DNA from 2 places in the Bradyrhizobium septentrionale genome. Region 1 is predicted to be linked to the other one. Evidence: predicted binding sites of a transcription regulator. Region 1 holds the regulator's gene; the other holds the start of a gene.
The links. The regulator PhoB, encoded in region 1, activates phosphate uptake and scavenging genes when phosphate is short. The targets are predictions, from matches to a motif close to TGTCATNNANCTGTCAT.
Positions count from the first base shown of each region.

Region 2: a site for PhoB is predicted at 4,362-4,378, ahead of HAP48_RS43775 (OprO/OprP family phosphate-selective porin). Genes of this name have one in related genera too.

Region 1 covers NZ_CP088285.1:2,089,159-2,095,723, forward strand. Annotated here, with positions in the region: gene HAP48_RS11825 (IS110 family RNA-guided transposase) at 1-853, opposite strand, end outside; gene phoB (phosphate regulon transcriptional regulator PhoB) at 1,174-1,884, opposite strand; gene phoU (phosphate signaling complex protein PhoU) at 2,014-2,730, opposite strand; gene pstB (phosphate ABC transporter ATP-binding protein PstB) at 2,832-3,650, opposite strand; gene pstA (phosphate ABC transporter permease PstA) at 3,647-4,492, opposite strand; gene pstC (phosphate ABC transporter permease subunit PstC) at 4,497-5,486, opposite strand; gene pstS (phosphate ABC transporter substrate-binding protein PstS) at 5,715-6,565, opposite strand, start outside.
Region 2 covers NZ_CP088285.1:8,690,274-8,696,838, reverse strand. Annotated here, with positions in the region: gene HAP48_RS43790 (phosphotransferase family protein) at 1-611, opposite strand, end outside; gene HAP48_RS43785 (zinc-binding alcohol dehydrogenase family protein) at 857-1,870, opposite strand; gene HAP48_RS43780 (winged helix-turn-helix transcriptional regulator) at 1,989-2,369, shown strand; gene HAP48_RS43775 (OprO/OprP family phosphate-selective porin) at 2,702-4,300, opposite strand; gene HAP48_RS43770 (DegQ family serine endoprotease) at 4,592-6,004, shown strand; gene HAP48_RS43765 (replication-associated recombination protein A) at 6,023-6,565, shown strand, end outside.

The DNA of each region.
Region 1 (6,565 bases):
CATGAGCCGCCTGATAGAGCGCCTCGCGCACGGAGGCATCGCCGATCTTGCTGATGCGGCCGGTATAGTCGGTTTCGCCCGATTGGTACTTCTTCGGGGTGAGGCCAAAATGCGCTCCCGTCGCCTTCGATGACCGGAAGCGCTTCGGGTCGTCGATCGCCGAGGCATAGGTGAGCGCCACGATCGGGCCGACGGACGGTGTCGTCATCAAGAGCTTCGCCTGCGGGTGCGACCTGGCGAGCCTTTGGGTGTGCTTATCCAGGCCATTGAACTCGCGCCGCAGCACGGCGTGGGCTTCGAGCAGTGCCTGGGCCACCACCTCAAGTCCAGGATGGCCCGCTACGAGCTCCCGGATGCGTTCGGCGAACGTGCGCTCGGTGGTCGGGCCGACCTTCAGACCGAAGCCGCGGAGCACGCCGCGCAGGCTGTTCTCGATGTCGCGCAGCTTCGACTGCAGCAGCTTGCGTGCCGTCAGAACCGCCCGCGTCTCCTGCGCTTCGATCGACTTGCAGTGCACCGGCCGGAACCAGCCCAGCCGCATCAGTTGCGCGATCCCGCGGGCATCGTTGCGGTCCGACTTCACCGGCATCGCCTTGAAGGCATCGCGGACGTGCCGCGTCTCCAACAGTTCGACTGCCAGGCCCGCATCCCGCATCGCTGCGTAGAGCCATTGCGACAGCGGACCAGCCTCCAGCCCGATCCGTTCCAGCACCAACCCCAGCGACCGGAACCAGCCGATCAAGGCCTCCGGCTCGCTCGCAACCTTCGCCTCGCGCAAAATCTTACCCGTCCCATCGACAAGGCAGACGCTCGAGCATTCCAAAGACACGTCGATTCCTGCATAGTGGTACATGGTCGTCCCTTAATGATGCTTGGAGCGGGCTTGCCCGACTCCGTTGACACCATCAGTTTGAGGGACGACCGCCTTCCAACCAACAGGCCGCTCGCGAGCGCGCTTCCAAAGCGCGCCGTAGCGAGCGGGCGGCCGGCCCGTTACCCCATCTACGTCTGCATCACCGGTGTCGTCCCGCCGCAGGCCGGGACCCATCATAACCACCGGCGCAGGTGGTCAGGCCGGGCTGCGGCCCCCAGCGCGTTCCAACAATCAAGATTCGTGGTTATGGGTCCCGGCTTTCGCCGGGACGACGCTGTAGTTTATTTGCGGCTCCGCGGCTACGGCTGCGGCTCGGCCTTCGCGAAGCGGTCGTCGAGCGCGTAGCCGGCGCCGCGCACGGTGCGGATCGGATCCTGCTCGCGGCCCGGATTGAGCAGCTTGCGCAGGCGGCCGATATGCACGTCGACGGTGCGCTCATCGATATAGATGTCGCGGCCCCAGACGCTGTCGAGCAGCTGCTCGCGGCTGAACACCCGGCCGGGATGTTCGAGGAAGAATTCGAGCAGGCGATATTCGGTCGGCCCGAGATCGATCGGGCGGCCCGAGCGCGCCACGCGGCGCTTCTCGCGGTCGAGCTCGATGTCGCCATAGGTCAGCACGGTGGCAAGCCGCTCCGGGCTCGCACGGCGCAGCAGGCCCTTCACCCGCGCCAGCAGCTCGGGCACCGAGAACGGCTTGACGATGTAGTCGTCGGCGCCGGTGGCAAGCCCGCGCACGCGCTCACTCTCCTCGCCGCGCGCGGTCAGCATGATGATCGGAAGCTGCTTGGTCTCCGGCCGCGCCCGCAGGCGGCGGCACAGCTCGATGCCGGACAGGCCCGGCAGCATCCAGTCGAGCACAACGAGGTCGGGGATGCGCTCCTTCAGCCTGGTGTCGGCGTCGTCGCCGCGTCCCACCGTTTCGACATCGTAGCCTTCCGCATCGAGGTTGTAGCGCAACAGTGTCGTCAGCGCTTCCTCGTCTTCGACTACCAGAATGCGTGCGCTCATCGGTCTAAGTTCTTTCTCTGTGGTGATCCGTTGCCCAAACGCAAACCGAAACACTCAACCCCTGAGCATATTCCCCGTGGAAACGGTTTGTCGCGACGACAATCCGGTTCCGCCGATGCGGATCATGCCCTAGTTACCCGGCACCGTGGTGGCGAAATTGGTCATATCGCCCTTCGGACGCTTGTCGGTGATCTGCTGGCCCTCGATCATATAGAACACGGTCTCAGCGATATTGGTGGCGTGGTCGCCGATCCGCTCGATGTTCTTGGCGCAGAACATCAGATGGATGCAGAACGAGATGTTGCGCGGATCTTCCATCATGTAGGTCAAGAGCTCGCGGAACAGCGAGGTGCAGATCGCATCGACCTCCTCGTCGCCCTTCCAGACGTTCATCGCCGCCGGCAGATCGTGCGCGGCATAGGCGTCAAGCACCGACTTGACCTGCGACAGCACGAGGTCGGTCATGTGCTCGAGGCCGCGGATCAGCTTCAGCGGCTGGAAATCGCTCTCCAGCGCCGCGACGCGCTTGCCCATGTTCTTGGCGAGGTCACCGATCCGCTCGAGGTCGGTGGCGACCCGCATCGCGCTGACGATCTCGCGCAGGTCGATCGCCATCGGCTGGCGGCGGGCGATCGTCAGCACCGCGCGCTCTTCGATGACGCGCTGCAGATTGTCGATCTCGATGTCGGCGGCGACCACGCGCTTGCCGAGCGCGACGTCGCGCCGGATCAGCGCGTCGACCGACTCGGTGATCATGCGCTCGACGAGGCCGCCCATCTCGGCGACCAGGCGGGTCAACTCCTGCAGGTCGCTGTCGAATGCCTTGGCGGTATGTTCAGAAGCCATCGCTTGTCTCCCTCAATCATGATCCCGGGGATCATGATTTCGTGTCCTCAGTTTCGCATGATCCAATCGGAAAACCGGTGCCCACTTTTCCGGATCATGCGCTAGCCGAACCGGCCGGTGATGTAGTCCTGGGTGCGTCGATCGCTCGGCGAGGTGAAGATCTTGTTGGTGTCGTCGAACTCGATCAGCTCGCCGAGATACATGAAGGCGGTCTTGTCGGAGACGCGCGCCGCCTGCTGCATGTTGTGGGTGACGATCGCGATCGTGTAGTCCTCGGAGAGCTCCTGGATCAGCTCCTCGACCTTGGCGGTCGAGATCGGGTCGAGCGCCGAGCACGGCTCGTCGAACAGGATCACCTCGGGACGCACCGCCACGGTGCGCGCGATGCACAGCCGCTGCTGCTGGCCTCCGGAGAGCGACAGGCCGGAAGCGTTCAGCTTGTCCTTGACCTCGTTCCACAGCGCGCCGCCGCGCAGCGCCTTCTCGACCCGGTCGTCCATCTCGGACTTCGAGATCTTCTCGTAGAGGCGGATGCCGAAGGCGATGTTCTCGTAGATCGTCATCGGGAACGGCGTCGGCTTCTGGAACACCATGCCGACCCGCGCACGCAGCAGATTGAGGTCGAGCTTGGGATCGAGAATGTTGGTCTGGTCCAGCATCAGCTGACCGACCGCGCGCTGGCCCGGATAGAGATCGTACATCCGGTTGAAGATACGCAGCAGGGTCGACTTGCCGCAGCCGGACGGACCGATGAACGCCGTGACGCGGTTGGTGCCGAGCGTCAGGTTGATGTTCTTCAGCGCGTGGTGCTCGCCGTAATAGAAGTTGAGGTTGCGCACCGTGACTTTCGGCGGCGCTTCCGGCAACGGCACCTGGGGAACGTGGCTCGCGGCGGTCGTGGAGACGGAAAGCTCGGTCATTTTGCGGCCCTTTCGGCACCAAGGATGCGCGCGCCGATGTTCAGCGCGAGCACAGTGAATGTGATGAGCAGCGCACCGCTCCACGCCAGCTCTTTCCAGTAGGCGTAGGGGCTCTGCACGAAGTTGTTGATGGTCACCGGCAGGTTGGCCATGGTCTTGGTCAAATCCCAGCTGAAGAACTGGTTCGACAGCGCGGTGAACAGCAGCGGCGCGGTTTCGCCGGCGACGCGGGCGGTCGCCAGCAGCACGCCGGTGATCAGACCGGATCGCGCTGCACGATAAGCGATCCGCTTGATCACCAGCGAACGCGGCAGGCCGAGCGCGGAGGCCGCCTCGCGCAGCGGATTGGGCACCAGCAGCAGCATGTCCTCGGTGGTGCGCAGCACCACCGGGATCACGATCACGGCGAGCGCGAGCGCGCCCGCGATCGCCGAGAAGCCGCGCATCGGCACCACCACCGCACCATAGATGAACAGGCCGATGATGATCGACGGCGCGCTGAGCAGGATGTCGTTGATGAAGCGGATCACCGAGGTGAGCTTGTCGTTCTTGCCGTATTCGGCGAGGTAGGTGCCGGCGAACAGGCCGAGCGGCGCGCCGATGCCAACGCCGATCACGGTCATGATGACCGAACCGACGATGGCGTTGAGCAGACCGCCTTCGGTCGAGCCGGGCGGCGGCGTGTTCTGGGTGAACAGTTGCACGCTGAGGCCGGCGAGGCCGTTGTAGAGCAGCGTGAACAGGATCAGCGCCAGCCAGGTGACGCCGAACAGCGCCGCACCGACGCAGAGTGCGCGGATGACGATGTCGCTGCGGCGGCGGGATTTGTAGATCGGGTTCATGGCGTTACTTCCCCGCCTTCGTTTCAAGCCGCATCAGCATCAATCGCGCGGCGGCGAGCACGAAGAAGGTCAGCACGAACAGCAGCAGGCCGAGCAGGATCAGGCCGGACTGGTGCAGGCCGTCGCTCTCGGCGAATTCGGAGGCGATCGCGGCCGAGATCGTGGTGCCCGGCGCGAAGATCGACGCCGAGATGCGGAACGAGTTGCCGATGATGAAGGTGACCGCCATGGTCTCGCCGAGCGCGCGGCCGAGCGCCAGCATGATGCCGCCGATCACGCCGACCCGGGTGTAGGGGATCACGACGCTGCGGACGACTTCCCAGGTGGTGCAGCCCATGCCGTAGGCGGCCTCTTTCAGCACCGGCGGTACGGTCTTGAACACGTCGACCGAGATCGCGGTGATGAAGGGCAGCACCATGATCGCAAGGATCAGCGCGGCGTTGAACAGGCTGAGATAGGACGGCGGGCCTCCGAACACCGCACCCAAGACGGGCACACCTTCGAAGATCCGGATCATGAACGGCTGGAACGTGTTGGCCAGGAACGGGCCGAGCACGAAGAAGCCCCACATGCCGTAGATGATCGAGGGAATGCCGGCCAGCAGCTCGATGGCGATGCCGATCGGGCGGCGCAGCATTTGCGGGCAGAGCTCGGTGAGGAAGATGGCGATACCGATGCCGACCGGGATCGCGATCATCATCGCGATGACCGAGGTGATCAGCGTGCCATAGATCGGGCCGAGCGCGCCGAGCACCGGCGGATCGGCCGAGGGCGCCCAGCGCTGCGTCCAGAGGAAGGCGAAACCGTATTCCTTCATCGCCGGCCAGGCGCCGACGATCAGCGACAGGATGATGCCGCCGAGGATCAACAGAACCGAAATCGCCGAGATGCGGGTAATCCAATAGAAGGTGAGATCACCCAGCTTGAAGGCGCTGAGGGCCTTGGCGCGATCGTACGGTCCCGCGGCTTCCATCACATCGCTCTGAACAGCCATGTCTGCCACGCCAATCCCCTCTTTACTATGTGAAAGCCACGCAAACCGCTACGCCCCGAAGCGATCTTCACTGACGCATTTAACCGGCGCCGTTCCGGCTTGCGCCTGTTTGGGGCGCGAAACCCGGTCGCCATCCACGTTTCTTGCCGCGTGATGGAGCCCGGGTCTTGATCGTTCGACCTGTGCCGCGCTTGGAAGGCGGCACAGGCCGTGTCCGAAATATCGAACTTAGCTCTTGATGTCCGACGACCAGGTCTTCTCGATCAGCTTGACGACCGAGTCCGGCATCGGGATGTAGTCGAGCTCTTCGGCCGCCTTGTCACCCTTCTCGAAGGCGTACTTGAAGAACTTGAGCGCTTCCTGCGAGGCCGCCTTGTCGGTCGAGTCCTTGTGCATCAGGATGAAGGTCGCCGCGGTGATCGGCCAGGAGGCTTCGCCCGGCTGGTCGGTCAGGATCACGTAGTACCCGGGAGCCTTGGCCCAGTCGGCATTCGACGCAGCGGCCTGGAAGGCGGCGATGGTCGGCTGCACGGTCTTGCCGGCCTTGTTGACCAGCGCGGTGTAGGTCAGCTTGTTCTGCTTGGCATAGGCGTACTCGACATAGCCGATCGCGTTCTTGGTCTGGCCGATGTTGCCGGCAACGCCTTCGTTGCCCTTGGCGCCGACGCCGACCGGCCATTCGACCGCGGTGCCGGAACCGACCTTGGACTTCCAGTCGGCATTCGACTTGGCGAGATAGTCGGTGAAGTTGAAGGTGGTGCCCGAACCGTCCGAACGGCGCACGACGGTGATGGCGTCGGCCGGCAGGGTCAGCTTCGGATTGAGCTTGGCGATCGCCGCGTCATTCCACTTGGTGATCTTGCCGAGGTAGATGTCGCCGAGCACTTCGCCCGACAGAACGAGGTCGCCCGGCTTGATGCCCTCGACGTTCACGACCGGAACGATCGCGCCCATCACCATCGGCCACTGGACGAGGCCGTCCTTCTCGAGCTGCTCGGCCTTGAGCGGCGCGTCGGTGGCGCCGAAGGTCACGGTCTTGGCCTGGATCTGCTTGATGCCGGCGCCGGAACCGATCGACT
Region 2 (6,565 bases), 3.2 Mb from region 1:
TCAAGGAATTCCGGCTCGATCACGCCACGATATCGCTCCTTGTAGTGACCGATGATGGCGGGCAGCGTCGCGCGAAAATCCTTGCGCCTGCTTGCTGCCACCACGAAGCAATGCACCGCGTCCAGCGTCGGATCGTTCCATCGCGGCGCATGCAGGGCGGCGGCCTCGGCCATCGCGATCCGGCAGTCCGCGATCGAGCATCCGGCGAGTTGGTCGCCCTGACGTGCGGGCGCCAGATCTTCGAGAATCAGCGTGAAGTCGTCGGTCGCCGGATCGATTTCGGCGAGGATCGGCCGCGGGGTGTGAATGGCGACGGTCGCCGCCAGCTCGCGATAGAACGCGACTTCGCGGACATAAAGCATGTGCGCGGAACCGGAGCGCCGGCTGTCGGGATCTGCGGCCGGGAATTTGCCGATGACGCTTAAGGGCGCGTTCGGCGCGTCACCGTCATAGTTCAGACGAAATCGATAGGAGTCGCCGACAAGGCCATTACCGACTGGCTTGCAGGCGAGATCAGTGACTCTGACCTGGTCGATCACACCGGCTTCGCGCAGCGCCCGCGTCATCCACTCCGGATCGATCCGCGACGGATCGGCCGTGAGCAAATTCATCGGCTTCCTCCCATCCCCGTGGGCGTCACCACCGCTCCAGCCGCGTCTCGCGTCGGCAGGATTGAGGACGGGGTGATCGTTGCGCAAACTATACAGGCGATCTCGCGGCTTTGGCAAAAGCGACGCGGCGGCCTGTGGGGAAGTCGGGTAGGGCGGGTTAGCGTCAGCGTAACCCGCCGCCCTTGGAGAGGCGGTGGGTTACGGCTTCGCCTAACCCACCACCCTACCCATTTGTCCCGATCCTACTACCAGCCTTCCAGCACGATCTTGCCGCGCGACTTGCCGCTTTCCAGCAGCGCGTGGGCGCGCTTGAGGTTGGCGGCGTTGATGGTGCCGAAGGTTTGATCGAGTGTGGTGCGCAGCACGCCCTTGTCAAGGAGGTCGGCGACATCGTTGAGCAGATGATGCTGCGCGATCATATCAGGTGTCTGGAACGACGAGCGCGTGAACATCGATTCCCAGTGCACCGAGACCGCCTTGCCCTTGAATGCGGCGACGTTGAATTCCGCGGGATCGTCGATCAGGCCGAACTTGCCCTGCGGCGCGATGAAGTCGGCGATCGACTTGTAGTGCTGGTCGGTGAAGGTGAGGCTGGCGACGAGGCCGACCGGCGGCAGCTTCAGCTTCTCGATCTGCTCCTTCATCGGCTGCGAGTGATCGATCACCGCGTGCGCACCGAGATCGAGGCACCATTTCTGCGACTCAGGCCGCGTCGCGGTTGCGACCACGGTGAGTCCGGTGAGGCGGCGTGCAAGCTGGATCAGGATCGAGCCGACGCCGCCGGCGCCACCGGTGATCAGCAGCGTGCGCGGATCGAGGCTCTTGCCCGGCACGGCGCCGAGCCGGTCGAACAACAGCTCCCATGCGGTGATCGAGGTCAGCGGCAGGGCGGCCGCCTGCGCGAAGGACAGCGATGCCGGCTTGTTGCCGACAATACGCTCGTCGACCAGATGAAATTCCGAATTGGTGCCCTGGCGCAGGATCGAGCCCGCGTAAAACACCTCGTCGCCGGGCTTGAAGAGGGAGACGTCGGGCCCGACCGCGTCGACCACGCCGGCTGCGTCAAAGCCGAGGATCTTGTAGCCGCCGTCGGTCGGCGCCGCGCGCTTGCGCACCTTGTAGTCGACCGGGTTGGCCGAGATGGCCTTCACCGCGACTCTGATGTCGCGCCCCTTCGGCTCGGCCTTGGCGATCTCGAAATCGACGAGCGAGTCCGCCGCCTCGATCGGCAGCGATTTTTGGTATCCGACGGCCTTCATGCCTGGTCTCCGTAATGGGCGATTGCCTGCCGTGATACCTGTCGCGCTGGCGTCCATTTGGCAAGTACTGTAAAATCAGGGAACTAGTCCCTGTTTGTATACTATTGGGAAAATACCGATGAAACGGAAGAATTTCGCGCGCCGGCCGGGCTGCGCGGTCGAGGCGGCGCTCGACCTGATCGACGGCAAATGGAAGGGCGTGATCCTGTATCATCTGCAGGCCGGCACCCAGCGCTTCGGCGAGTTGCGGCGGCGGATGCCCGGCATCACCCAGCGCATGCTGACCAAGCAGCTGCGCGCGCTCGAGGACGATGGTCTCGTGATCCGCAAGGTCTATGCCGAAGTGCCGCCGCGGGTCGAATACACGCTGTCCGAACTTGGCGAGAGCTTGCGTCCGGTGATCGATATTCTGAAAGCGTGGGGCGAGGGCCATCAGGAGCGGCTATCCTGCGCGCCAGCGCCTGAGGTCGTCGTGAAGAAGTCCAAGCGCGCGGCGTAGAAGCGTGCTCCTGCGTGAGCAATGCCATGCCTTTGTCCGGGAATTACGAGATGCAAATCAAGGTAACACCAGAAGAGCTGAGATACATAATTCGCTGCGGGGCTGCTCTCGCGCAAATGTCCCTGAGAAATCGCTCCGACATATTGCGGATTCGACAAGCAGCAGATCGTCGATTTTTCCGGTCGAATGAGGAGCGAACTGGATAAGGCCGGTCTAGATATGTAGACGCTGGAGCGGCAGTCGTAGCGCGCCCACGCCGTGAGAGCAGTTGAAATGAAAACGGCCGGAGCGATGCCCCGGCCGTCTGTTCGTCGACGACGGATCGGATCGTCTCAGAACGCAACCTGCGTGCGCAGCGCGACCGCATCAAACTTCGAGCCGACATCCGCAGTCGAAGTCGCCGACGCCTGCTTGGCGACGTCGCCGTGCAGGTAGTTCAGCATGAAGCGGACGTTGTTGTTGACATACCAGTTCAGCGCGGCGGTGTAGACGGTCTGCCGTCCACCGGCGATGCCGACCGCCTGGCCGATCTGATCGTTGAGGTTCATCTGGCTCACGCGGCCGGCGATTTCCCAGGCGCCCCAGCCGCCGCTGGCGAGCGAGAACGGATCATGCGGCTTGATACCGCCATAGGAGGCCGTTGCCGGGTTGTAGGCGTGATTCTCGCCGGTCAGCACATAGCCGACCTGCGCGTAACCGCCGTCGAATTTCAGGCTCGACGCGCCGAACGGCGGCAGCCCGGTATTCGCAGTGCGATCGACGTTGAACCAGTAGTACTCGCCCTGTGCGATCAACGGGCCATAGGTCGCCGCCGCCTCGACGCCGTAGACCTGCGCCCCGGAGACGTTGGCGATCGCACCGGTCGAAATCAGCGTCGTCGGATCGATGCGCAGCTCGGGCCGGTCGCTAAGCGTCAGGGTCTGCGCCTGCGTCACCAGATTGCGCGGCGGCTGGATCAGCCATTCCGCGTCGGCGCCGATATGCACCGAATAGTTGTTGCCGCTGATCGGATTGCCGGCGACGCGGACGACCGCGCCATACTGCTCCGATGATCCGGGCGGGGTGACGCTGGACGCCGAGTGAATCTGGCCAGTGGTCGGTCCGGTGACATAGCCGCCGAGCCAGAGCTGGTCATTCCACCAGCGGGTGCCGGCGGCCGAACGGAAATCGCCCGCCGCGACGTTCTGCGCGATGATGCCGGCCGAGGCGCGCTCCATGAACAGGATGTCGTTGGAGCTGGTGGACTCGTCGAGCGTCCAGGGCAGATCCATGATGCCGCCTTCGATCGCCATCTTGCCGCCGAACGGCTTGAAGCCGGTGTAGCTGAGATAGGCATTCTCGACGCCGGAGGTGCCGCCGCCGGGCAGCGACCCCGCCGCCGTGCCACCGAAGCCGTCGGACGAACCGCCGAAGTCGTAGATCAGCGCGTAATTCCAGTCGCCGAAGAATTTGCCGATCACGCCGATGCGGGCGCGGCGGAGATTCTCGCCGCTGTCGAGCTTCTGCGGCGACGTGCCCGCGGTGTTCGGACGATAGTCGTAACCGCCGACGTCCCAGTGGATGCGGCTCGTGATCGCGATGCAGTTCTGTTCGTCCGCGGTGCAGATCGTCGGCCGGTTGTTCGGCAACGTCACCACGACGCCTGAAGGCGCGACCGGACCCTTGACCGGGATGGCGGCATTGGCGGTTGCGACCCGCGCGGCCTTGGCGTCCGCGGCCTTCGCGTTGGCGTTTGCGCTGGCTGCGGTCGCGGTGTTGGCGTTGGTCTGCTTCTGAAGGTTGTCGAGCTTCTGCTCGAGCATCTTCAGCTGCTGCTTCAGCAGCGCGATCTCGGCATCGCTGCCGCCCCCGGCGGATTGTGAATAGGCCGGCGAGGCGGCGAGCGCCCCTGCCAGCCCTATGGCGATTGCACCAACTTTTGTCGCACTCATTGTGCACCCCTGTTGTGTTTGAAGTCCCCACTCACTCACTGAAACGTCCTAGGAGTTGATCGTGACTGACGCACGACAGCGCTGCCTAGCATCGCAGTTCCGCTTGTTGTCCGCGGGCAACAAGCGGAGCGGCGCAGTGAGATGACAATCATCATAGAAGTTTGGCGGCGCGCTTCAACGCGGCTGCCACGGGTTTTGCACCGCGGCGGCGGGGGGCAGTTATCGGGCCCGGCGCCCTTCAATTGCCCGGCGAACACGCCTATATTCCGGCGTTTTCCACGAGAGGTGAGAATGCTCCGACCCGTCCGCTTTGCTGCCCTATCCGCTCTGTGCACGTTGGCTTTCATTGGGAATCTCGGCCCTGCCGCGGCCCAGGACCGCCGCGTGCCGTCCTCGCAGGCCGAGCTGCAGCTGTCCTATGCGCCGATCGTGCAGCGAGTGCAGCCGGCGGTGGTCAATGTCTATGCTGCCAAGACCGTGCAGAACCGCAATCCATTCCTGGACGATCCTATTTTTCGTCGATTTTTCGGCGTGCCCGGGCAGCAGCCCGAGCAGATGCAGCGTTCGCTTGGCTCCGGCGTGATGGTCGATGGTTCGGGCCTCGTGGTCACAAACAATCACGTGATCGAGGGCGCCGACCAGGTGAAGGTATCGCTTGCCGACAAGCGCGAATATGAGGCCGAGATCGTGCTGAAGGACAGCCGCACCGACCTTGCGGTGCTGCGGCTGAAGGGGACCAACAAGGAGAAGTTCGCGACGCTGGATTTCGCGAACTCCGACCAGCTGCAGGTCGGCGACGTCGTGCTCGCGATCGGGAATCCGTTCGGCGTCGGCCAGACCGTGACGCACGGCATCATCTCGGCCTTGGCGCGCACTCAAGTCGGGATCACGGATTATCAATTCTTCATTCAGACCGATGCCGCGATCAATCCCGGCAATTCCGGCGGCGCGCTGGTCGACATGACCGGCCGGCTCGCCGGCATCAACACCGCGATCTTCTCGCGCTCCGGCGGCTCGCAAGGCATCGGCTTTGCGATCCCCGCCAACATGGTGCGCGTGGTGGTGGCCTCCGCGAAGGGCGGTGGCAAGAATGTGAAGCGGCCATGGCTCGGCGCGCGGCTGCAGGCGGTCACACCGGAGATCGCGGAGACGCTCGGGCTGAAGCTGCCGACCGGCGCGCTGGTCGCCAATGTCGCGCCGAACAGCCCGGCGGCGAAGGCCGGGCTGAAGCTCTCCGACCTGATCGTGGGCATCGACGGCCAGGCGATCGACGACCCCAACGCGTTCGACTACCGCTTCGCGACCCGCCCGCTCGGCGGCAGCGCGGAGATCGAGGTGCAGCGCGCCGGCAAGCCGGTGAAGCTCACCGTGCCGCTCGAGACCGCGCCCGATACCAACCGCGACGAGATCGTGCTGACTGCGCGCTCGCCGTTCCAGGGCGCAAGGGTCGCCAACATCTCGCCGGCGCTGGCTGACGAGCTGCATCTCGACGCCGGCGCCGAGGGCGTCGTGGTGACCGAGCTCGCCGATGACGGCACCGCCGCCAATGTCGGTTTCCAGAAGGGTGACATCATCCTCGCCGTCAACAACGAGAAGATCGCGCGGACCAGCGACCTCGAGAAGGCATCGAAGACGGGGACGCGGGTGTGGCGCATCACGCTGGTGCGCGGCGGCCAGCAGATCAACGTGACGCTCGGCGGATGAGCCCCAAGTGAGCCCCAAGTGAGCCCAAAGCAACCGCGGGAAGTAAGCAACCTGTTCGCTGCGGCAGGGATGGAGCAGGACGCGCCGCACCCGCTGCCGGACCGGCTGCGCCCGCGTACGCTGGCCGACGTCGTCGGCCAGGATCACATCCTCGGCCCCGACGGCGCGCTGACCCGCATGCTGGAGACGCGCACGCTGGGCTCGCTGGTGTTCTGGGGACCGCCCGGCACCGGCAAGACCACGGTGGCGCGGCTGCTGGCCGACGCCACCGAGCTGCATTTCGAGCAGATCTCCGCGGTGTTCTCCGGTGTCGCCGACCTGAAGAAGGCGTTCGATGCCGCGCGCGCCCGCCGTGAGACCGGCAAGGGCACGCTGCTGTTCGTCGACGAGGTGCACAGATTCAACCGCGCGCAGCAGGATTCCTTCCTGCCCGTGATGGAGGACGGCACCGTGGTGCTGGTCGGCGCCACCACCGAAAATCCGTCGTTCGAGCTCAACGCGGCGCTCTTGTCGCGCGCCCGCGTGCTGGTGTTTCACTCGCTCGATACCGCTGCGATCGAA